DNA from 3 places in the Vibrio sp. R15-SG3-ISO1A genome. Region 3 is predicted to be linked to each of the others. Evidence: predicted binding sites of a transcription regulator. Region 3 holds the regulator's gene; each other region holds the start of a gene.
What was found. The regulator CRP, encoded in region 3, controls carbon source genes, mostly activating them, when cyclic AMP is high. The targets are predictions, from matches to a motif close to TGTGANNNNNNTCACA.
Positions count from the first base shown of each region.

Region 1: the regulator CRP is predicted to act here: its motif matches at 2,722-2,737, upstream of gltB (glutamate synthase large subunit).
Region 2: the regulator CRP is predicted to act here: its motif matches at 2,274-2,289, upstream of pyrG (CTP synthase).

Region 1 is NZ_JCBDGH010000026.1:1,558-9,997, forward strand. Features, by position in the region: gene arcB (aerobic respiration two-component sensor histidine kinase ArcB) at 1-1,381, opposite strand, end outside; gene mnmL (tRNA modification radical SAM protein MnmL/YtqA) at 1,515-2,459, opposite strand; gene gltB (glutamate synthase large subunit) at 2,973-7,511, shown strand; gene AC6R0L_RS02490 (glutamate synthase subunit beta) at 7,511-8,440, shown strand, end outside.
Region 2 is NZ_JCBDGH010000042.1:2,504-10,943, reverse strand. Features, by position in the region: gene eno (phosphopyruvate hydratase) at 1-466, opposite strand, end outside; gene pyrG (CTP synthase) at 549-2,189, opposite strand; gene mazG (nucleoside triphosphate pyrophosphohydrolase) at 2,377-3,171, opposite strand; gene relA (GTP diphosphokinase) at 3,273-5,492, opposite strand; gene rlmD (23S rRNA (uracil(1939)-C(5))-methyltransferase RlmD) at 5,542-6,861, opposite strand; gene barA (two-component sensor histidine kinase BarA) at 7,037-8,440, shown strand, end outside.
Region 3 is NZ_JCBDGH010000092.1:31,262-39,701, reverse strand. Features, by position in the region: gene AC6R0L_RS16750 (hydrolase) at 1-596, shown strand, start outside; gene AC6R0L_RS16745 (YheU family protein) at 651-863, shown strand; gene AC6R0L_RS16740 (phosphoribulokinase) at 958-1,827, shown strand; gene crp (cAMP-activated global transcriptional regulator CRP) at 2,085-2,717, shown strand; gene AC6R0L_RS16730 (DUF1338 domain-containing protein) at 2,921-3,712, opposite strand; gene astD (succinylglutamate-semialdehyde dehydrogenase) at 3,832-5,289, opposite strand; gene astA (arginine N-succinyltransferase) at 5,349-6,368, opposite strand; gene AC6R0L_RS16715 (aspartate aminotransferase family protein) at 6,490-7,701, opposite strand; gene AC6R0L_RS16710 (aminodeoxychorismate/anthranilate synthase component II) at 8,207-8,440, opposite strand, start outside.

The sequences.
Region 1 (8,440 bases), on a different contig from region 3:
TGACTTGATAATACATGGCAAAGATCTTATCGAGCTCCGCCTCTGGAATGCCGATACCACTGTCTTCCACCTCAAAGCTAATATAGGCATGGGCGTCGTCTGTTTCTGCACTGACGCTCATCACCACCCCACCTTCTTTAGTAAACTTCATCGCGTTGCTGATCAAATTCCACAGCACCTGACGCAGACGAGTCGCGTCCACTTCGATACCGTGAGGCAGCTCGCTTAGCCGCTCAAGATCAAAACGTAGGCCTTTTTGCGAGGCCATCAGCGCAGAGATACTCTCCATCTCTGCCACAAACTCTTCAAAGTTCATCGGCTCTGGGTAGAGCTCCAATTTGCGACGATCAAACTTATCCATATCGATGATGTCGTTGAAGATATTGCCGAGCGTAATCGCGCTGACGTTAATGGTTTGCATGTGCTTGCGCTGCTCTTCATTGAGCTGCGTATCAAGCAACATACGACTCAACCCCACAATGCCATTCAGCGGGGTGCGCAGTTCATGGCTGATGGTGGAGATAAACGTGGTTTTATCGCGACTGGCTTTCTCCAGCGACTCTTCATGACGTTTACGCTCGGTGATATCACGGCCAAAACCCACCAACCCTAAATGACGACCGTCCTTGCTGTAAAACGGTACTTTGCGCAGCTCAAAGTAATTTTTGCGTCCATCTGGGTATTCCAACCACTGTTCGTAGGTCAACGCGCGATTGTCAGCAAACACCTTTTGGTCGGTATCGACAATCGGTTCCGCTATTTCTCGGCTATAAACATCCCAAGGGGTTAAACCGACTAACTGGCTCTCTTTCTTACCAGTCAACTCTTCCATCGCTCGGTTACATCCAGAAAAGACCCCATCGGCGTTACGATAATAGATAAGATCGGGTGAGGCATCGATGAAGGATCGCAGCAGCGCGGTACGCTCCGCCAACTCGACTTGAGTGCGCTCACGTTGATAGACCTCATTTTCAAGATCTTTCATCGCTTCTTCGCGCGCCGATTCGGCTTTGATCCGCTCTTCAATTTCTTGATTGAGTTTTTCGATGTTTTGTTGAAGTTTGTAGTTCAGCTCTTGGTCTCTTGAACGCATGTCTTTGAGTTTAGAGACGAGCTTGGATAAACGTTGACGAGACTCTTCAAGCTGATCCACCACCACAGAAAGAAAATAGACCGCCCAAGGCGTGATCAGTAGACCAAAGAAGACTGAGCGGACGATGTCAATATCATCCACGTGGCCACTTAACACCAACGTGATCCCCACCTGGACCACAACGGCCAGTGCCACCAACGCCAAAGCAAGCAAAATTGAGAAACGTAAAATGCCAAGTTTGACCAAGAGGTCGACATAATACTGAGCGAGGTTTTTTATCGGTTTCATTAAACGCTCCGAGCCTAGAATCACCACTGCCTCATGATGGACAGTGGTTTCATACTACCTGTTTTACCCTTGGGCTGCTAAGGCTTCTCTGGCTCGGGAACGTTTAAATGTGGGATGTGTGAAGCGGCAAGGCTTAGGGCGTGGCAAGTTGCGGCGCTGTGTAAACGAATGGACGCTCAATCAACGAGCCTTGCGCACCCAACGCATTGAGCGAGCGCCCAATTTCCGTCATCGCCAGCCAGCGGTTTTCACACCAAAGCGGTGCCAACAAGGTAGGTCTGCGTGCCGCCGAAGAGACGCGATGATAGACCACTTCCGGTGGCGTCATGCGGATCATTTCACTGGCAATAGCAACATACTCATCAAGCTCAGGCGCCTGCAGTTTACCTGCTCGCCACGCTTTAGCCATGGTACTGCCTTCGACAATGTGCAGCCCATGCAGTTTGATGCCATCGGTACCCACCGCCAACACTTGGCGCAAAGTCTCCAGGTTGTCATCGCGTGTTTCGCGCGGCAAGCCCACAATCAGATGAGTACACACCTTGATCCCGAGCGCTCTAGCGCGCTCGGTGATGCGCGCATAACACTCAAAATCGTGGCCACGGTTGATGCGTTTAAGGGTGTCGTTGTTGGCGGTTTGTAAGCCAAGCTCTAGCCAGATTTCATAGCCTTGCTCCACGTAGTCAGAGAGCAGTTCAAGCACCGCATCAGGCACACAATCTGGCCGCGTTCCTACGCACAATCCGACGATGTCCGCCGCTTTGAGCGCCTCTTCATACATCGACTTGAGCACTTGCACCTCAGCGTAGGTACTGGTGTAAGCCTGAAAATAAGCCAGATACTTGTTCGCGCGGCGAATCTCCCCCGCTCGGTCAGTGAGCTGGGCTTGAATGCTTTTTACTTGAGCTTGCTCATCAGCAAAGGAAGCGACATTGCAAAAGGTACAGCCACCACGGCCAATCGTCCCGTCGCGATTCGGGCAACTAAACCCACCGTGCAAGGTCAGCTTGTGCACTTTCTCTTTATAGCGACGCTGGAGATCTTGACCAATGGTATTGACTAATTCGTGTAGCTGCATCCTTCACCCAAACGTAAATAAATCTCATTAAGATTCATGTAAAAAAATTACAATCATGAAAATAATTCGGGGAGGAATCTACCGATTTCAAACAGGCGCATCTTTAATCAGAGTCAATAAACATTCATTAAATACAGGCATTTCGCCAAATGTTACGCAAAAGTTAAACGCAATGGTGCATGTTCATGCGAAAAAAGTGGGCGACAAGGGCGAGTTTTCATTGCATTTGCTGCTGACAAAATTGTAGGATACTTACAGTTTTTGTGATTTTTATTACAGACAAAATTGCAAAATCATCGGCGGTATCCACCTCCCACCTATATAAATCACTACATAGTGACAATAAAAACACGGATATCACCAAGGATTGTTTTTCTCGCAATATTTTTCCTGCGAGATACGGAACGGAATCTAAGTCTCCCACCTCGGTTGACTTCGAATCATACAAATCAAGGACAAGACGCCCCTGCGGATTAGGGTAATTGCGTCTAATTGAACTGGAAGGATGTATCTATGGTAGATAGAGAGCAAAGTTCTCAGGGTCTATATACTCCAGAACTGGAGCATGACGCCTGTGGTATCGGTTTTGTTGCTCACCTGAAAAACCGTAAATCACACGAAGTTGTGACTCAAGCACTCGATATGCTCGCTCGCATGGAACACCGCGGTGGTCAAGGTTGTGACCCTTGTAGTGGTGATGGTGCGGGTATCTTGTTGCAAAAACCCCATGAATTTCTTTTAGAAGAAGCAGTAAAGCTCGGTATCAAACTGCCTTCTTTTGAAAAATACGGCGTTGGCGTGGTTCTCTTCCCGAAAGATGAATACAAACGCGAGCAATGTCGTGACATCTTAGAGCGAAACGCCAAGCGTCTCGACCTAGAAATCATTGGCTACCGCGTACTGCCAACCGACAACTCCATGATCGGCGCCGATCCTCTCAGCACTGAGCCTCAGTTCGAGCACGTGTTTGTCACCGGCGGCCCAGGTATGACGCCAGAAGAGCTTGAGCGCAAGCTGTACGTGCTGCGAAACTACACTGTACGCGTCTGCCTTGAGAGCGTGTCGAACATTGGTGATGATTTCTACATCAACTCCATGTCTTACAAAACCTTGGTGTATAAGGGTCAGTTGACCACAGAGCAAGTGCCTCAATACTTCCTCGACCTGCAAAACCCAACCATGGTGACGGCGCTAGCCTTGGTACACTCTCGCTTCTCTACCAACACCTTCCCGAAATGGCGTCTGGCGCAACCTTTCCGTTATATCGCCCACAACGGTGAGATCAACACCGTTCGCGGTAACTTAAACTGGATGAAAGCCCGTGAGGCGATCATCGAGTCGGATCTGTTTACACAAGCAGAAATCGACATGCTATTGCCTATCTGCCAAGAAGGCAGCTCGGACTCTTCAAACTTCGATATGGCGCTTGAGCTACTGGTCCTCTCAGGTCGTAGCTTGCCACACGCATTGATGATGATGATCCCGGAGGCGTGGCAAGAAAACAAAACCATGGATCCGACACGTCGCGCGTTCTACCAGTATCACGCAAACATCATGGAACCTTGGGACGGCCCAGCGTCAGTCTGCTTTACCGATGGTGTCCAAGTAGGTGCAACGCTCGATCGTAACGGCCTGCGCCCGTCTCGCTACACCGTGACTAAAGACAACTTCCTTGTGATGGCGTCTGAGTCTGGCGTTGTGGATATTGCCCCAGAGAACGTCGAGTTCCGCGGCCGCTTGCAGCCTGGTCGTATCTTCGTTGCGGACTTAGAACAAGGTCGCATTATCTCTGACGAAGAAGTCAAAGATACCATCGCAGGTGCTCAGCCTTACGAACAGTGGGTGAAAGATAACCTACTTAGCCTGAAGAAACTGCCTGATGCGAGCAACCAGTTCAGCCAGCCTTCTCCAGAGCGCCTTCTCCATCGTCAACAAGCGTTTGGTGTCAGCACTGAAGAAGTGAATGAAATCATCGTTCCAATGGCGAAAGAAGGCAAAGAGCCGCTGTCTGCCATGGGCGCAGACTGGCCATTGGCTGTCTTGTCTCACCAGTCTCAGCATCTATCCAACTACTTTAAGCAGTTGTTTGCTCAGGTTACCAACCCACCGATCGACCCGATCCGTGAGCGTATGGTGATGTCACTCAATACCTACCTAGGTAAAGACCATAACCTGTTGACTGAAACTCCGCTTCACTGTCAAAAAGTGGAACTGGAATCGCCAGTGCTCGCGAACTCTGAGCTCGAGAAATTGCGTGCGATCGACAACGAACACCTACAGGCGAAAACGCTCGATATCGTGTTCCAAGCCAATGAAGATCAAGGCAAACTAGAGCGTGCATTGAAGCGTATCTGTCAATACGCCGAAGATGCGGTGGTCGATGGCTACTCGATCATCCTACTCACAGACCGCGCAGTGAACTCAAACCACGCGGCTATTCCAGCCATGTTGGCCGTCGGCGCCGTTCACCATCACCTGATCCGCAAAGGTCTACGCGCGAAGTGTGACATTGTGGTTGAAACCGGTGATGCACGTGAAACGCACCATTTCGCGACGCTACTTGGCTACGGCGCCAATGCCGTCAACCCGTACTTGGTGATTGAGACCATTGTTGAGCTGCAACGTACCAAGAAGCTCGATCCAGAAGCCAGCCCACGCGATCTGTTTGATAACTATCGCAAGGCGATCAACGGCGGCCTGCTGAAGATCTTCTCTAAAATGGGCATTTCAACCTTGCAGTCTTACCATGGCGCACAGATCTTTGAAGCGCTTGGTATCCACAAATCCGTGGTCGACAAATACTTCACGGGTACCGTCTCTCGTATTCAAGGTTTGACGCTCGATGACATCGCAAAAGAAGTCCTCATTCGTCACCGTGTCGGTTACCCACAACGCGAAATCCCAGTGCAAATGTTGGATGTCGGCGGTGTCTACCAGTGGAAACAGCGCGGTGAAAAGCACCTCTTCAACCCTGAGACGATTTCTCTGTTGCAACAATCAACACGCAACAAAGATTACGAGCAGTTCAAGCAATACGCGGCCGCGGTGGATAAGCAAGGCGACAACGCGGTGACGCTGCGTAGCCAGTTGGAGTTTGTTAAACACCCAGCAGGCTCAATCCCCATCGACGAAGTAGAACCGATTGAAAGCATCGTAAAACGCTTCGCCACCGGCGCGATGTCGTTTGGTTCGATCTCTTACGAGGCGCACTCAACGCTGGCCGTTGCGATGAACCGATTGGGCGCGAAGTCTAACTCGGGCGAAGGTGGGGAAGACCCAATGCGCTTTGAGCGCAAAGAAAATGGTGACTGGGAACGCTCAGCTATCAAGCAGGTCGCGTCTGGTCGCTTTGGGGTGACTTCATACTACCTCACCAACGCAGATGAACTGCAAATCAAGATGGCGCAAGGCGCGAAACCGGGTGAAGGCGGTCAGCTTCCGGGTGACAAAGTTGATGATTGGATCGGCGCCACTCGTCACTCAACACCGGGTGTCGGTCTGATTTCTCCACCGCCACACCACGATATTTACTCTATCGAAGATTTGGCTCAGCTGATCTACGACTTGAAGAACGCAAACCGCGCTGGCCGCGTGAACGTCAAATTGGTCTCCGAAGCCGGTGTCGGCACGATTGCCTCTGGCGTTGCGAAAGCCAAAGCAGACGTTGTGCTTATCGCAGGTTTCGACGGCGGTACCGGTGCCTCTCCGATGTCATCGATTCGCCATACGGGCCTTCCTTGGGAACTAGGTTTGGCGGAAACGCACCAAACGCTACTGAAAAACGGCCTACGTAACCGTATCGTCGTTCAAGCGGATGGTCAGATGAAAACGCCTCGTGACCTCGCTGTCGCGACATTACTGGGCGCTGAAGAGTGGGGTGTCGCAACCGCTGCGCTGGTAGTAGAAGGCTGTATTATGATGCGTAAGTGTCATAAGAACACCTGTCCTGTGGGCATTGCGACACAAAACAAAACGCTGCGTGAGCGTTTTGACGGCCGCGTCGAAGACGTCGTGACCTTCTTCCAATACATGGCACAAGGTTTACGTGAAATCATGGCAGAACTTGGCTTTAGAACCATTGATGAGATGGTCGGTCAAGGTCAGAAAATGAAGATTCGCCAAGACGTATCGCACTGGAAATACAAGAACTTAGACTTATCTCCTGTGCTACACGTTGAGCAACCACGCGAGCAAGACGGCGTCTACAACCAGACCGTACAGAATCACAACCTAGAGCAAGTGCTTGACCGTAAACTGATTCAAGCGGCGATCCCTGCGCTCGAAAAAGGCGAAGCGGTAAACGCTGAGTTCCCGATCGTCAATACTGACCGCTCTGCTGGCACCATGTTGTCTAACGAGATTTCCAAGGTGTACAAGGATCAAGGTCTGCCTCAACCGATGAACGTTAAGTTTACCGGTAGTGCTGGCCAGTCGTTCGGTGCGTTCCTTGCGAAAGGCGTCAAATTTGAAGTCGAAGGCGATGCGAACGATTACTGGGGGAAAGGCCTATCTGGCGGTACCTTGGTGCTCTACCCAGATGCCAAATCAAGCATTATTGCCGAAGACAACATTGTGGTAGGTAACGTCTGTTTCTACGGAGCAACCTCCGGAGAATCCTTCATTCGCGGTATGGCCGGTGAGCGCTTCTGTGTACGTAACTCGGGCGCGAAAGTGGTTGTCGAAGGCGTGGGTGACCACGGCTGTGAATACATGACAGGTGGCGCGGCGATTATCCTCGGATCGACTGGCCGCAACTTTGCCGCGGGCATGAGTGGCGGTGTCGCTTACGTTTGGGATAAGTCGGGTGACTTTGAATCCAAACTCAACCCAGAGTTGGTCGATTTGGATCCTATCGAACAAGAAGACAAAGCCTTCTTACAAGATATGTTGACGAAACACGTTCAATTCACAGGAAGTGAAGTGGCTCAGTCTTTCTTAGACAACTTTGAAGCAAGCTTAGCGGCGATGGTGAAAGTCATGCCACGTGACTACAAAGCGGTGCTTCAAAAACGTCAAGCTGAGGCAGAACAAGCAGAAACGGAGGCAGTGTAATGGGTAAGCCGACTGGATTTTTAGAGCATGGTCGTGAACTTCCACAAAAGATCGACCCCAAAGAGCGCATCAAGAACAACAAAGAGTTCGTCCTGAACGACGAATTTGGTAGCAAGATCAATACGCAAGCATCACGCTGCATGGACTGTGGTGTGCCGTTTTGTCACAACGGCTGCCCCATTGGCAACATCATTCCTGAATTCAATGATGCTGTGTACCGTGATAGCTGGGAAGAGGCGTGGAACATTCTAAGCTCCACCAATAACTTCCCAGAGTTTACTGGTCGTGTCTGCCCTGCGCCGTGTGAAAGCGCGTGTGTATTGGGGATCAACCAAGACCCTATCACCATCTGTAACATTGAGAAAACCATCGTAGAAACGGCGTATCGTGAAGGGTACGCCAAACCGAAAACGCCACGCTCTCGCACAGGTAAAACGGTGGCGATCATCGGCAGTGGCCCGGCGGGTCTATCAGCAGCCGAGCAGTTAAACAGCGCAGGCCATAGTGTCACCGTGTTTGAGCGTGATGAAAAAGTGGGCGGATTGCTACGCTTTGGCATTCCAGACTTTAAACTGAGCATGGAAGTGATTGATCGCAAGATCAATCTGATGGCCGAAGCGGGCGTTGAGTTCAAAGTCAACCAACACGTGGGTGTTGATGTCAACGCTCAGCAGCTTCGTCAAGAGTACGATGTGGTGTTGCTCACCGGTGGTTCAACCGTACCGCGCGACTTGCCAGTCCCGGGGCGCGAGCTTAACGGTGTGTACTTTGCGATGCAGTTTCTCGCACAAAATAACCGCCGTGCCAACAACATGGATCTCAAAGGTGAAGAGATTCATGCCGCCGGTAAACACGTGGTGGTGATTGGTGGTGGTGATACAGGTTCAGACTGTGTCGGTACTTCTAACCGTCACGGCGCTGCCAGCGTC
Region 2 (8,440 bases), on a different contig from region 3:
CGTTGATGATGTTCATCATTGGTAGAGGCATAGAGAACTGACCAGCAGTACCGTTTAGCTCAGCGATGTGCTCGTATAGAGGCATGCCTTTCGCTGCTGCAGCAGCTTTAGCGTTCGCTAGAGAAACCGCTAGGATTGCGTTTGCACCGAACTTAGATTTGTTCTCAGTGCCGTCTAGCTCGATCATGATTGCGTCGATAGCCGCTTGGTCTTTCGCGTCTTTACCTGTTAGAGCAGTTGCGATTTCGCCGTTTACTGCTTCAACAGCTTTAAGAACACCTTTACCTAGGAAACGTGCTTTGTCACCGTCACGTAGCTCAAGAGCTTCGCGAGAACCAGTAGATGCGCCAGATGGAGCAGCAGCCATACCTACGAAACCGCCTTCTAGGTGTACTTCAGCTTCTACAGTTGGGTTACCACGTGAGTCGATGATTTCACGACCTAGAACTTTAACGATCTTAGACATTAATGTTTCCTCTCGTTCAAATATAAATGTCAAATTTAAAAGGCAGCAGCACAACCTTCGCCGCCGCCCGTATCCTTTTTACTTACTTCTCAAACTCGCCGCGTGAGTGCTGACCAGCGGCTTTCACGAAACCTGCGAATAATGGGTGACCATCACGAGGCGTCGATGTGAATTCTGGGTGGAACTGAGCCGCAACGAACCATGGGTGCGCTGGGTTTTCAATCATTTCCACCAGCTTCTTGTCTGCAGAAAGACCAGAGACCTTCAAGCCCGCTTTTTCAATTTGTGGTCGAAGGACGTTGTTCACTTCGTAACGGTGACGGTGACGTTCATGAATCGTCGCGCTACCATAAAGCTCGCGAGCCTTAGTTCCTTTCTCTAAGTGACATAGCTGAGAGCCAAGACGCATAGTACCACCAAGATCCGACGTTTCGGTACGTTCTTCAACTTTACCTTCACCGTCGACCCACTCAGTGATCAAGCCTACCACAGGGTATTTCGTCTCTTTATTAAATTCTGTTGAATGCGCGCCTTCCATACCCGCGACGTTACGAGCGTATTCAATCAGCGCGACTTGCATACCAAGACAGATACCAAGGTAAGGGACATTGTTTTCACGCGCGTATTGCGCTGCGCGAATCTTACCTTCGATACCACGGTCACCAAAACCGCCCGGTACTAGAATAGCGTCAAGACCGGCAAGCACTTCAACGCCTTTAGTCTCAACATCTTGTGAATCTACGTATTTAATGGTGACGTTCAAGCGGTTTTTCAAGCCAGCATGCTTAAGCGCTTCGTTGACTGATTTGTACGCATCCGGCAGTTCGATGTATTTACCGATCATACCGATAGTCACTTCGCCCGTTGGGTTCGCTTCTTCATAGATAACCTGTTCCCATTCAGACAGGTCTGCTTCTGGAGCGTCGATACCAAAACGTGCACACACAAGATCATCAAGACCTTGCGATTTGATCAGTTGAGGGATCTTGTAGATCGAATCCACGTCCTTCATCGAAATCACTGCTTTCTCAGGAACGTTACAGAAAAGGGCAATTTTCTTACGCTCGTTCGCTGGGATCATGCGATCGCTACGACAAACCAGAATATCAGGTTGGATACCGATAGAGAGCAGCTCTTTCACTGAGTGCTGAGTCGGCTTAGTTTTCACTTCACCCGCCGCAGCAAGGTAAGGGACTAGCGTCAAGTGCATGAACATCGCACGCTCACGGCCGAGTTCAACAGCAAGCTGACGAATCGCTTCCATAAATGGCAATGACTCGATGTCACCGACCGTACCACCAACTTCAACGATAGCCACATCGTGCCCTTCAGAACCGGCAATAACACGGTCTTTAATGGCGTTAGTGATGTGAGGGATAACTTGAATGGTGGCGCCTAGGTAGTCACCACGACGCTCTTTGCGAAGCACGTCTGCGTAAACACGACCGGCAGTAAAGTTATTGCGCTTAGTCATCTTGGTGCGAATGAAACGCTCATAGTGACCAAGGTCTAGGTCGGTCTCTGCGCCATCTTCCGTGACGAACACTTCACCGTGCTGAGTTGGGCTCATGGTGCCCGGGTCAACGTTGATGTAAGGGTCAAGCTTCATCATGGTCACTTTAAGACCACGAGCTTCTAGAATAGCGGCTAGAGATGCAGCTGCAATACCTTTACCTAGAGAGGATACAACCCCGCCAGTAACAAAAATGTAATTTGTCGTCATGTTTAACCTGAAATTGGTTGAATGAGGGAAATGGAATTCTTCTGGACGGGACGAAAATATACCAGAAGACCCTAACCGCCACAACGTGAAATCTATCACAGTGTCATTTTTTCTTTTTTGCTTCAAATCAAATTCACGCGACGGCTGACTGTACTCAGACGAATTCGCGTGATTACTCTGAGCGAGTCTATTTTTCCGCTGCTTTTACTTCATCCCACAGTGCATCAAGCGCCTCTAAAGGCAATTGTTCTAGCGTCTTATTCTGCGCTGCAACACGTGATTCTACGCCTTTAAAGCGACGCACAAACTTAAGATTCGCCTTGCTCAATGCCGCTTCAGGGTCATGACCGAGGTGACGAGCAAGATTCACCACCGCAAACAGCAAATCACCGAGCTCCATCTCGACCTTGTCATCTTGCACCGAGACTTGCACCGCTTCCGAGACGACTTCATCGACCTCCTCGCGCACTTTATCCACCACGGGTCCTAAAGTGTCCCAATCAAAGCCCACTTTGGCGCACTTTTTCTGAATTTTTGTAGCACGAGAAAGCGCTGGTAGAGAAGCTGGTATTGAGTCTAGGATACTTTGCTCATTTTTGCCTAGTTGCGCTTTTTCTTTGGCTTTTTCCGCCTCCCAATTGGCGTTAATTTCCTCGTCGCTGGCAAACTCCGCTTGGCCAAAGACATGCGGGTGACGGCGCGTGAGTTTTTCATTCACTGTGTCGACCACCTCAGAAAAATCAAACAATTGCTGCTCTTTAGCCAGTTGACTGTAGAAAATCACCTGGAACAACAGATCACCAAGCTCTTCTTTTAGATTGGTCCAATCACGGTTGTGAATCGCATCCACCACTTCATAGGTTTCTTCAATGGTGTGCGGCACTATGGTGTCGAAAGACTGCTTTAAATCCCATGGACAGCCGTGTTCTGGATCACGCAGCTTGGCCATGATTTGCTCTAATTGTTCAATTGGATGACTCATGCCTCTCCCTCACAAAATGAAAAGGTGAGCAGCATAACCACTCACCTTCGAACTGTTGGTCGCGCTTAACGCGCATTGTCAATAATTGCTACGGATTCCGGTTAGCCCAAACGTTTAACGCTCATCACGTCTCGGATCTGTTCCACACGTTTGATCACCCGTGATAACACCTCGATGTTGTTCACTTCAAGATCAAAATCCATTATCGATAACTGTTTACGATAGTCGACGCGATTCTTCATGCTGGTCACTTTGATTTTCTCATTGGCAAACAGCGTAGTGATGTCTTTTAACAGCCCACCGCGCTCCATCGCCTCAACACGGACGGTGAGAATGTAGGAGCCCACAAAACCGCTGCCCCAAACGGTATCAATAATACGTTCTGGTGCATGGTGCCTTAACTCATCAAGCTGCTCACAATCGGCGCGATGTACTGAAATGCCACGACCCTGGGTGATATAACCGCAGATTTCATCGCCCGGGATTGGCTGACAGCATCGAGCGAGGTGAGTCATCAAGTTGTCGACCCCTTCGACCACAACCGCATCTTTCTTAGGACGGCTCTGAGCCGGCGCTTTGTGCTCTGCTTCTTGGAGCTTTTCTAGTGCTTGCTTGTCTTCTTCTTCAGCGGTGGGTTTGTTCACCAACGCATTGATATGATTAATGATCTGGTTAATCCGCAAATCACCACTGCCCACCCCAACAAACAGTTCATCGGTCGAGTTAACGTTGAAGCGCTTCAGCGAGTAACGCTCGGCGTCTTTTAACGTCGCACCAATTTTCGCCAGTTCCACCTCGAGAATCTCGCGCCCCGCCTCGAGGTTTTTCTCACGAGACTGCTTGCGGAACCAAGCATTGATCTTCGCGCGTGCTCGCCCTGAGGTCACAAACCCCATCGACGGGTTTAACCAGTCGCGCGATGGATTGGGCTCTTTAGCAGTAATGATCTCAACTTGATCGCCCATCGACAATTTATGGGTAAAAGGCACGATACGGCCCGCTACTTTGGCACCAATACAGCGATGCCCCACTTCTGAGTGAATGTGGTAAGCAAAATCGAGCGGAGTCGCACCCATCGGTAAGTCGACGACATCGCCACGCGGAGTAAAGGCATAGACTCGGTCATCAAACACTTGGCTGCGCACTTCATCCAACATCTCACCCGAGTCGGACATCTCCTCTTGCCAATCAAGCAGTTTGCGTAGCCAGGTAATTTTCTCATCGTACCCACTGCGACCAGCGCCGCCCTCTTTGTATTTCCAGTGCGCGGCCACCCCAAGTTCAGAATCTTCGTGCATCTGCTTGGTGCGGATCTGAATCTCGATGGTCTTGCCTTCTGGGCCGAGAATTACGGTGTGAATGGATTGGTAACCATTCGGTTTTGGGTTTGCGACATAGTCATCAAACTCACTGGGCAGGTGTTTGTATTTGGTGTGCACCATCCCCAGTGCGGCGTAACAGTCTTGCAGTTTATCGGCGATGATGCGCACTGCGCGCACGTCAAACAGCTCATCGAACGCCAAATTTTTCTTCTGCATTTTGCGCCAGATGCTGTAGATGTGCTTGGGACGCCCGCTCACTTCCGCGTTGATGCCCGCCTCTTTCATTTCATCGGAGAGATCATCGACAAAATCTTTGATGTACTGCTCACGGACAATGCGTCGCTCAGAGAGCTGCTTTGCAATCTGTTTGTAGGTTTCCGGTTGCTGGTAACGAAAGGCGTAGTCTTCAATTTCCCACTTCAACTGACCGATACCCAAACGGTTGGCCAGTGGTGCGTAGATATTCGCACACTCTTTCGCTGCAGCACGGCGCACTTCATCGGGCGCTTTCTTTACTTCAATGAGGTTGCAAATTCGCTCAGCTAACTTAATGATTACGCAGCGAAAGTCATCAACCATCGCCAGTAGCATTCGGCGGACATTGTCCACCTGCGCCGATGCAGCGCTGCCTTCCATGGTGATGTTGAGCTGGCCAAGTGCCGCCATCTCTTCTACGCCATCAATCAGTTTGATGGTTTCTTTGCCAAAGTCTTCTTCAAAGGCATCACGCGCGTAGGCACCAGCCGAGACGAGCGGAAACAGCAGCGCCGCCACTAAGGTGGCTTTGTCCATCGACAGCGTGATTAAAATTTCGATCATTTCACGGCCACGCCATAACAGCAGTGGGCCTTGTTCATTACCCTCAAGTACCTTTTCACACTGGCGGTACACTTCTTTTAAGCGCTGGGCAATTTTTGCGTCCTGATTCAGGCTCGCAATCCATTTTTCTAGCTCAAACTGTTCGTCTTGATTTAAGTGTGCGCTTCTTACCGCAACCATCTCTATCGTCCTAGTTTTTTATTTTTTTAACCTCGCCCTGCGGGCGGGTCTAATCCTTAACAAATAACGCCATTGATTCTAAATGGCTGGTATGGGGGAACATATCCAACATCGCGAGTTTTTCTAATTGGTAGCCCTGCTCGAGAAGGCTTTGCGAATCCCTTGCTAGGGTAGCAGGATTGCAAGAAACATAAACGACACGAGTCGCACCCAAGGCAGAAAGTTGTTCTACGATGCCGCTCGCGCCCGCTCGTGCTGGGTCGAGCAACACTTTATCGAACTTTTCGCCCGCCCAGGCGTTATTTGCGATGGGCAGCTCCAAATTCGCTTGGAAAAACTCGACATTGGAGAGTTGATTGAGCGCCGCATTGTTCGCCGCTTTCTCAACCATCGCCTCCACACCTTCAACACCAACCACATGCGCTACATGCTTAGCGATTGGCAAGCTAAAGTTGCCTAGACCGCAAAACAGATCCAACACACGATCGCTGTCGCTCAACGTTAGCCACGCCATCGCCTGTTGGACCATTTGCGCGTTGACCTTCTGATTGACCTGAATAAAGTTATTTGGTTCAAACGCAATAGTCACGCCTGCTTCTTGGTAGATCCCAGCCTCGCCCATCACCAACGTCAACTGATGACTTTCCGGCATCAGGTAAAGCGTGATGTGGTGAGTGGTTGCAAAGGCGATCAACGCCGCTTCTTCATTCTCGGTCAGCGGCTTGAGATGTCTCACCACCAAGATATTAACGTTGTCTCCCTTCACCAATTCCACATGGCCAAGGTGCTCTGGCTGACTGAACTCCGACAACAAGGCATACAGCGGCGCCATTAACGCGCTCAGCTCTGGCGCCAATACTGGGCAATCGGTCAGTGTGATGATCTCTTGGCTCTGTTTTTTACGAAAACCGAACTGTAACTGACGCTGCTTTTTATCCCACTTGATACTGATGCGCGCGCGGCGGCGATAGCCTTGCTCATCGCCAGAAATCAGGGCTGAGAGCGCTGCATCCTGTCCGCTGAATTTGCGCATCAACTGCGCCAAGGTGCGCGATTTATGCGCTTGTTGATCGGCGCTAGAGAGGTGCTGCATGTTACAGCCGCCACACATGTCATAATGCGGGCAAAATGGCGCAATACGCTCTGGGCTAGGCGTGAGAACTTTGATCAATTTGGCACGCGCGTACTTGGCTTTGCTTTCCGTCAGTTGAATCAATACCTCTTCTTTAGGCAGAGCGCCTTCAATAAAAATCGGCTTTTTATTTTGGTATGCCATGCCCGCACCGTGGTGATCGAGTTTCTCGACCAGAACAGATTGATGCTTAGTATTGAGTTGAGTTTTCTTTTTAGGTTGGAAGAAACGCGCCATGTGCCGTGCCTATTTCGCAGTCAACAGACTGTATTTGCTCTAATTACAGTGTCGATTCCCGCTTTTACAGCAGAATCATTGTGTGAGCCGACCGAGTTGATTATGCTTAAACCTTCGGCGGCTTCTATTTATGGAAGTTATTTTCCCATATCCACACCACGATGTTTAGACAATAATGACCAGATATGGCTTACGCGCCCGCGTTATTTCTCTTACTCTCGCCCCCACATTGATCATCGGGCTTCTACTGACCGCCTTCTTTTCCTTTAATCGCTATCACGATTTGGAAACTCAGGTCATCAATTCAGGTTTAAATATCGTTGAGCCTTTGGCGATTGCCAGTGAAGATGGGCTTCGCAACAACAGCCGCGAAGCCGTCAGGCGCATCATCAGCTTTGCGCATCGTAAGAACTCGAAATTTGTCCGCAGTATTGCCGTATTTGATTACAAGCACGATCTGTTCGTGACCTCGAACTTTCACCCTAACTTCGAGTCGCTGACCTTTCCAAAACAAGAGCCCATCCCGCTGCTACTCACCTCTGATTTGCGCGACAACACCTTAATTCTTCGCGCGCCCGTTATCTCTGAGGCGGGCTTAACCGCCACACTCGAAGGGCAAAGCACCACACCAGCACTCGGCTATGTCTCGATTGAGCTCGATCTCTCTTCGCTGCGCTTGCAGCAGTATCAAGAAATTTTTGCCGCTGCGTTAGTGTTGCTCGTCGGACTCGGCCTATCCGCCGTCTTCGCCTACCGCTTGATGTACGACGTGACCCGTCCGATCTCTCACATGAAAAACATGGTGGATCGCATTCGTCGCGGGCATTTGGATGTGCGTATCGAAGGCAAAATGCACGGCGAGCTCGACTCGTTGAAAAACGGCATCAACGCAATGGCGGTCTCGCTGTCGGAATACCACGTGGAAATGCAGCACAGCATCGACCAAGCCACTTCCGATCTGCGCGAAACCCTTGAGCAGCTTGAGATCCAAAACGTCGAGCTCGATATTGCGAAAAAACGCGCGCAAGAAGCAGCGCGAGTGAAATCCGAGTTTCTGGCAAACATGTCACACGAGCTAAGAACGCCGCTAAATGGTGTGATCGGTTTTACTCGCCAGATGTTGAAAACCAAACTCACCAACAGCCAAACCGATTACTTGCAGACCATCGAGCGTTCCGCTAACAACTTGCTCAACATCATCAATGACATTCTTGATTTCTCGAAACTTGAAGCGGGTAAGCTGGCGCTAGAGAATATTCCTTTTGAGTTCCAAGAGTCGCTGGAAGAGGTGGTTAGCCTGCAAGCCACCAGCGCCCATGAGAAAGGGCTAGAGTTGACGCTCAAAGTGGATCCGAAAATTCCGGCGGGTCTCGCTGGCGATCCGCTGCGCATCCAACAAGTGTTGACCAACCTGGTGGGCAACTCCATCAAGTTTACTGAGCGTGGCAACATCGATATCAGCGTCGAACTTCGCTCACAGCGCGATGACGTGGTTGAGTTGCAATTTATGGTGCGCGACACGGGTATCGGTATTTCAGAGCGTCAACAAGCGCAGCTTTTCCAAGCCTTTAGTCAAGCA
Region 3 (8,440 bases):
TGTTTCCCGATCAAACCAAAGTCGCGGTCGGCATCTCTCTAGGCGGAAACATGTTGGCGAACTACTTAGCCGACTACCGCGATGAGCCACTGCTTGACGCGGCAACCATCGTCTCCGCGCCTTTGGATTTGTCGGCCTGCGCCAAGCGAATCGAGCAGGGTTTCTCCAAGGTCTACAAAACCTACCTGCTCTCCTCACTTAAGAAAAACGCGCTGCGTAAACATCATCTGTTAAAAGGCGAGCTCGATCTCTCTTATCAAAGCATCAAACGGGTCACTAAACTGATGGAGTTTGATGACCTCATCACAGCTCCCCTCCACGGTTTTAAAGACGCGCAAGACTACTACCAGCGCTGCTCTGGGATTCACCGCCTGAAAGAGATCCGCCTGCCGACACAAATCATCCACGCCAAAGACGACCCGTTTATGACGCCCGACGTCATCCCGAAATTTGTCCTGCCCGACAACATCGACTACCGCCTGTTCGATCAAGGCGGCCACGTTGGTTTTCTCACTGGCAGCGCCATCAAGCCGCGCTTTTGGTTAGAAGAGGCGTTGCCGGCGTACTATGAATCCCTAAGCGTTTCGAATCGTTAGCCATTTCGGCATAATAGCCGCCTTCAACTTTCATCATAAATGAATGAGGTATTTATGATCATCCCTTGGCAACAGATCGCCCCTGACACCCTAGACAACCTGATCCGTGAATTTGTACTGCGTGAAGGGACGGACTATGGCGAGCAGGAAATCTCTCTTGACGAGAAAATCGCCCAGATCCGTCAGAGCTTGGTGAGTGGTGAAGCGGTGGTGGTCTATTCAGAGCTGCATGAGAGCGTGGATATTCAACTCAAATCAAAGTTTTAATATTTCCAGTGCGTTAAAAAACACCATACCGTGATCAATCAATAGAACATGCTATATTGGTCATCATTTGACAAGGAATAAGACAAGGTTTGTCATGTCAGCAAAACACCCCATTATTGCCGTAACGGGTTCTTCCGGTGCGGGCACAACCACGACCTCTGAAGCGTTTCGCAAAATGTTTAACATGATGCGCGTGAAACCGGCTTGGGTGGAAGGGGACAGTTTCCACCGCTTTACGCGCCCAGAAATGGATGTCGAGATCCGCAAAGCGCGCGAGCAAGGACGCCACATCAGCTACTTTGGCCCGCAGGCGAACGACTTCCCTGCCCTGTCTGAGTTTTTTAAGCAGTATGGCAATGAAGGCACAGGGCAAATTCGTCGCTACTTGCACACCTTCGATGAAGCCGTGCCCTACAATCAAATGCCGGGCACCTTCACGCCGTGGCAAGATTTGCCGGAAAATTCTGACGTGCTGTTCTACGAAGGACTGCATGGCGGCGTGGTGGATGGTGAGGTCAACGTCGCCCAACACGTCGACTTTTTGATTGGCATGGTGCCGATTGTGAACTTGGAGTGGATTCAAAAATTCGTCCGTGACACGCGCGATCGCGGTCACTCACGCGAAGCGGTAATGGACTCGATTGTCCGCTCGATGGACGACTACCTCAACTACATTACCCCGCAATTTTCGCGTACCCACATCAACTTCCAACGCGTGCCGACCGTCGATACGTCCAACCCACTTAACGCTAAAGGCATCCCAAGTTTAGATGAAAGCTTTGTGGTGATCCGCCTGCGCGGCATCAAACAGGTCGACTTCCCATATCTGCTCGCTATGATTGATGGCTCTTTCATGTCGCGCCACAACACCATTGTCGTGCCGGGGGGTAAGATGAGTTTTGCGATGGAGCTCATCGTCAGACCTATCCTACAGCAGCTTATCGAGACGGGTAAAATTGGCTAGCGATCAGTCCTAAGACCCGTTTACTTGTCATACCGTGATCATGTGCACATTTTTGCGTAAACAATCACCAACTTGACACGATTAAAATCAAGAAATCCCTTTTGAAAAAGGCTACTATTTGTAACCGAAACAAAGATGGCTTGCAGCATTGAATAAGTGCTCTTATCCTAAAAAGCCTTGTTCAAGGCTTCGCGCCTTTTACTGGCGCGACAAAAATGGAAAGCGGCAAGCGTACCCTGCAGAGGAAGTGAGATATTATGGTTCTAGGTAAACCTCAAACCGATCCAACATTAGAGTGGTTCCTGTCACATTGTCATATTCATAAGTACCCATCAAAAAGCACATTGATCCACGCCGGTGAGAAAGCAGAGACGCTTTACTACATCGTCAAAGGCTCTGTGGCGGTACTGATTAAAGACGAAGAAGGTAAGGAAATGATCCTTTCTTACCTAAACCAAGGTGACTTTATCGGTGAACTTGGTCTATTTGAAGAAGATCAAGAGCGTACCGCTTGGGTTCGCGCTAAATCACCTTGTGAAGTTGCAGAGATCTCATTCAAGAAGTTCCGTCAGCTTATCCAAGTCAACCCTGACATCCTAATGCGTCTATCTGCGCAAATGGCAAGCCGCCTACAAGTGACGAGCCAAAAAGTCGGTGACCTCGCCTTCCTAGACGTGACAGGCCGCATCGCGCAAACGCTACTTAACCTAGCGAAGCAGCCAGATGCCATGACGCACCCAGACGGCATGCAAATCAAGATCACTCGTCAAGAGATCGGTCAGATTGTCGGCTGTTCACGCGAGACCGTTGGCCGTATCTTGAAGATGCTTGAAGAGCAAAACCTGATCTCCGCCCACGGTAAAACCATCGTCGTCTACGGCACGCGATAGGGTATTAGAGGCGAGTTCCTAGTGACGAGTTCCTAGAGAAAACCTTTAAAGATTAAGAAAGCCACCCTGTCTACCAGCGGTGGCTTTTTATTTACCAGTACCCAGTTCCCATCACCCACTACCTATTACCCATCACCCATTTCACCAGCCCCCTCTAGGAACTAGTAACTAGGAACTAGGCACTCCCATCAACTAGGCACTCCCTACCCATTCGTACTCTCAAATATCTTATCCGCTGACGCTGCGACAAACCCTGGGTAGAGCTCACCATTACTCATCGGATAGCGTTTGGCGAATTCGTAGAAGCCACCTGGGATCACTTGCGTACCGTCACTAAAGCTCACCTCGACTCTGTCTGCCATGGTGGACGATTGCTCAAGCAGTACCTCTGGTGAGCCTTTCACTTCGCCACCCGACTCATTGATGACAAAGCCCGCTTGGCGCAGGTGCTCATTCACCGCCGCGACCTCGTCAAATGCCTTGAGCTGATTAACGCTTACGGTGAAATGGTTGGCCCCATAGCCGTGCGCCGCAAGCCATGCTGCGTACTCACTCTCTTGGGCGAGGGTTTGAAAATCTTCATAGCTGAGATCCCACAAACGGCCCGCATACAAAAACTCATGGCTTTGCAGTGCGGATACCTCCACTTGTGCCACCAGCTTGCTGACAATGCTTTGCAGCGGCGCTGAGCACTCTTCGACTTTCAGCTCACTGATGAACACTTTTGGCAACGTCGGATCGGCGTGCTCGTAGTGCTTGGCGACCAAGTGTTTGCTCTCAAACAGGTAGTCACCGCACGCTTGGTAACCCAGCGCAATAAATGGCGCAGCCAATGTCTCGATACCGAGCGGCGCAATGTTAAAGGTACGCAGCGCAATATGGTCATTGATCAGCGGCTCATCTTCTTCTAAAAGCTGATGAACCTTGGCCGCTTGAGGACATAGACGGGAAATATAGTCTTGCCACAGTAAATCGAACAGTTGAGCAGGCGTCATAACGTCTCCATGTTAATCGTGAAGCTGAATCGTGAAGCTAGTTCTTTAAAAGAATGGCTTAATCACAAACCTAGCAATGAGTCGAACACCTTGGGCTCCAAGCGAGCCCAAGGTGCGTCTTACAGTTCTACACCCGGGCTTAACGTCTCAGGCAGCAAGGTGTGCTCGCCTTCCATCGACGCCATAGGGTAAGCGCAATAATCCGCAGCGTAGTAAGCACTTGGGCGAAGGTTGCCCGAGGCGCCCGGTCCGCCAAACGGCGCATCGCCACTCGCCCCAGTTAATTGGCGGTTGCGATTGACGATCCCTGCACGAATGTGGTCAACAAAGTAGGCCCACTCATCATCATCGGTGGACACCAGCCCAGCAGAGAGACCAAAGCGGGTGTCATTGGCCAGCTCAACCGCGCGCTCAAGACCTTGATAACGCACCACTTGCAGCAGCGGGCCAAAGTATTCTTCATCTGGCAGCGCTTCGATGGCCGTGACATCAATAATCCCCGGAGTGACAAACGCCGCCTCGCCCGCTTTCGCTTCCACCAAGCTCACACCACCAAGGCTCTGCAAGTTCGCCTGTGCGTTAAGGATAAAGTGTGCCGCAGCTTTCGAAATTTGTGGGCCCATAAAAGGCGCTGGCTCTGCAAACGGCTGATCGACACGCAGCTTGCGTGTGGCCTCAACCAAGCGATTGACCAAGGCATCGCCTTTGTCGCCCACAGGCACATAGAGACGACGCGCGCAGGTACAACGCTGCCCGGCACTGATAAAGGCCGATTGCAAAATGGTGTAGACCGTCGCGTCCAGCTCACCATAGTGCTCACTGATGACCATAGGGTTGTTGCCGCCCATCTCCAGTGCCAGCATCTTGTCTGGCTGACCGGCAAATTGGCGATGCAGCAGGTGACCTGTATTGGCGCTACCAGTAAACAGCAGGCCATCAATGCCTTTCGACTCTGCTAGCGCAATGCCCGTCTCTTTGCCCCCTTGGACTAAGTTGATCACGCCCGCAGGCAATCCAGCTTGTTGCCACAGCTTCATCGCTAGCTCACCGGTCAGCGGCGTTTGCTCTGACGGTTTGAACACCACGGTATTGCCCGCCAGCAGCGCTGGAACAATGTGGCCATTGGGCAAATGACACGGGAAGTTATACGGGCCAAACACCGCCATCACACCCAGCGGGCGATGGCGCAGCACAATTTGGTTACCCGCCGCTTCGCGGGTACTTTCGCCTGTGCGATCATGATAAGCGCGAATAGAGATGGCAATCTTGCCCGCCATGGCCGCGGCTTCTGTGCGCGTTTCCCACAACGGCTTGCCGGTCTCTTTAGCAATCACTTCGGCTATCTGCTCGCTGCTCTCTTTCACTTTTTCAGCAAACGCCAGCACGATGGCTTCGCGCTGCGCAAAGCTGAGTTTTTTCCATGTCTGAAAGGCGTTTCTCGCCGCGCTGACCGCCGCTTCGACTTGCGCGCTGGACGCGCTGTCACCCTGCCAAATGACCTCGTCATTATACGGGCTGGTTGAATTCATCGGCTCGCCTTGTCCGGCCAGCCACTCTCCTGCAATCCAATGAGTCATGTTGTTTTCCTTGTCCAATTCTACTGCCATTACTGGGCTGACTATCGCTGGGCTGGCTATTACTGAGCCAGCATGCGCACGTAGTCACCATCGCCGACTTGCAGCGCGTTCGCCACCTCTGGCGCTAGGATGACCGAACCCGACTCTTTGTCGTACGCCGCTTTGGCGGCGGTGGCTCTGAAGTTCTCAAATGAGGTGTTAGCAATCAGGTAATCCTGAGAACTGGCGTGTTCAGAGATGCTCACTTTGGCTCGAAACGATTCTCGCACCGACTCGATATTGCGCACCTCACACTCAACCGTTGGGCCGCCGTCAAAAATGTCGACATAGTTACGACAGGTGAAACCCTCTTTCTCTAGAAGGCGCAGCGCCGGCTTGGTGTTCTCGTGCACTTGGCCAATCACCGCTTGCGCCTCTTTGCTGAGCAAGTTGATATAAATCGGCAGCTTAGGCATCAAATCGGCAATGAAACCTTTTTTACCGATCCCGGTAAGATAATCCGCCATGGTGAAATCAATCGAGAAGAAGTGCTCTTGTAGCCATTGCCAAAATGGCGAGTTGCCGTTCTCATCAGAGACACCGCGCATCTCGGCAAACACGGTTGTCGAGAAGCGATGCGGATGCTCGGCCATCATCAAAAAACGACACTTCGACATCAAACGACCATTGAGCCCGCCACGGAAACTGGGTCTGAGGAATAGCGTACAAATCTCACTGCATCCGGTGTAGTTGTTGCCAAACGTGAGCAGTTTCACCACGTTATTCACGCCCAGTTTGGGGGATGAGTGAACAATGGTGCTAATGTGGTACGAGTAAAACGGGACATCCCAGCCAATCGAGGCTTCGATTCCGGTACACCCGGCCACTTCCCCCGTCTCGCTGTCAAACCCAACCATCAAATAGCCTTCGTCACCGGGCTCGGTCACATTGGCTTTGCCGAAGCTGTATTCGGAATGGGTAATGCGGTTCGTCAACAGCTCTTCGTTGACGGGTAGAGAAGTAAATCCGTGACCAGACTCCACCGCGCATGTGTGCAACGCGTCATAGTCCGAAATAGAAATAGGGCGAACAACCAGCATCGATACTCCCTCCTGATGCGATATAAGTGCCTAGTTCCTAGAGGCGAGTTCCTAGAGAAAAAGAGCTCAACTCAGCCCTCACTCTAGGAACTAGGAACTAGAAACTAGGCACTCACAAAACCTAAACCAAACTTGCGATGGCTTTATCTAAACGTGCGAGACCTTGTTCGATCTCTTCTTTGGTGATCACCAGTGATGGCGTGAAGCGCACGACGTTAGCGCCGGCGACCAGTACCATCAGGCCTTCTTTACCTGCGGCGACCAGAACATCACGAGCGCGGCCTTGCCACTGCTCATTCAGTGCAGCGCCAAGCAGTAGGCCTTTACCGCGAATTTCGTCGAACAGGTGGTACTTGGCATTGATTTTGTTCAGACCATCACGGAACAGGGCTTCACGCTCTGCAACGCCCGCCAATGTGTCTGGTTGGCTAACGATATCAACCACGGCCTCAGCGACCGCACACGCCAGCGGGTTACCGCCGTACGTCGAACCATGCGTGCCCACTTTCATGTGCTCCGCGAGCGCATTAGTGGTCAGCATTGCCCCAATCGGGAAACCGCCACCAAGTGATTTGGCTGTGCTCAAAATATCCGGCGTCACGCCCAAACCTTGGTAGGCGTAGAAGTTGCCAGTACGGCCGTTGCCGGTTTGTACTTCATCGAAAATCAGCAGCGCATTGTGCTTGTCACACAGCTCGCGCACCGTCGCAACAAACTCGTCCGTTGGCGAGATAATCCCGCCTTCGCCTTGCAGTGGCTCCATCATGATGGCGCAGGTGCGATCTGAGATGTGCGCTTTCAGGGCTTCAACATCGTTGTAAGGTAAGTGCGTGACATCGCCCGGTTTCGGACCAAAACCATCAGAGTAAGCCGCTTGACCGCCAACCGTTACCGTAAAGAACGTTCGGCCGTGGAAGCCTTGTTTAAAAGCAATAATTTCCGATTTTTCAGGGCCAAACTTATCGGCTGCCACGCGGCGCGCCAGTTTGAGCGCCGCTTCATTGGCTTCTGCGCCTGAGTTAGCAAAGAAGACTTTCTCGGCAAAGCTCACTTGGGTCAGCTTTTTCGCCAAACGCAGCGCCGGCTCATTGGTCATCACGTTGCTCAGATGCCACAGTTTTTGACCTTGCTCGGTCAACGCCTTCACCATCGCAGGGTGACAATGCCCCAAGCAGCTCACAGCAATCCCCCCTGCAAAGTCGATATACTCATTACCTTGCTGATCCCACACGCGAGCACCCTCGCCTTTCACTGGGATCATCTCCATTGGGTTGTAACAAGGCACCATCACCTCATCAAACAGACCGCGTTCTACGTTCACTTCAGTTGTCATCGTCTTTCCCTCTCGATACTGCTCACTGGATCGCTGTTGCTCGATATCTCTTCGTTTCGTTCATTGGTGTCGCTCACGACTTTCGCTTATCACGTTACCAATCGAGACAGAAAAAGAATGTTTTGCATATCAGCCATCACAGCATTGTATTTACAATTAATTAACCATTTCAATAGTGATTTATTCTTTTTAGACGCGCCATAGGAGGCAAAACCCTATTGAGCTTGAGTATTTATGCACGATGCCACCCCTTTTATGAAGCAATTTATTCTTATAACAAAGATAAGCAGGGGTTTAACCTAGACGCAACAAGGCGCGAGCCCAGAGCACCACTTGGCTAGCGAATAGTTTTTCACTCGCTATGCAAACGGCAAGTTATGAAAGAAATGTTAAGAAAAGTGATCTGAGTGCGGTTTTCAGCACAGGGGACAAGAGACGAGTGTTGCACGCGGCTTGCTGACCGATTTGAAGACAGTTTTAAACTATGCGCATTCAATCATGCGCGTTAAACCATGCGCGTCAGGAAATTCGCCAGCAGCTGATGCCCTTGCTCGGTTTTGATCGATTCCGGGTGAAACTGCACCGCGTCAATCGGCAGAGTGCGGTGTTGATAGCCCATGATCTCATCCATGCTGCCATCGGCGAGTGTCGTCCAAGCCGTGAGCTCAAACTCACTCGGCAGGCTGTTTGCCTCGACCACCAGCGAATGATAGCGCGTCACCGTCAGGGGGTTATTGAG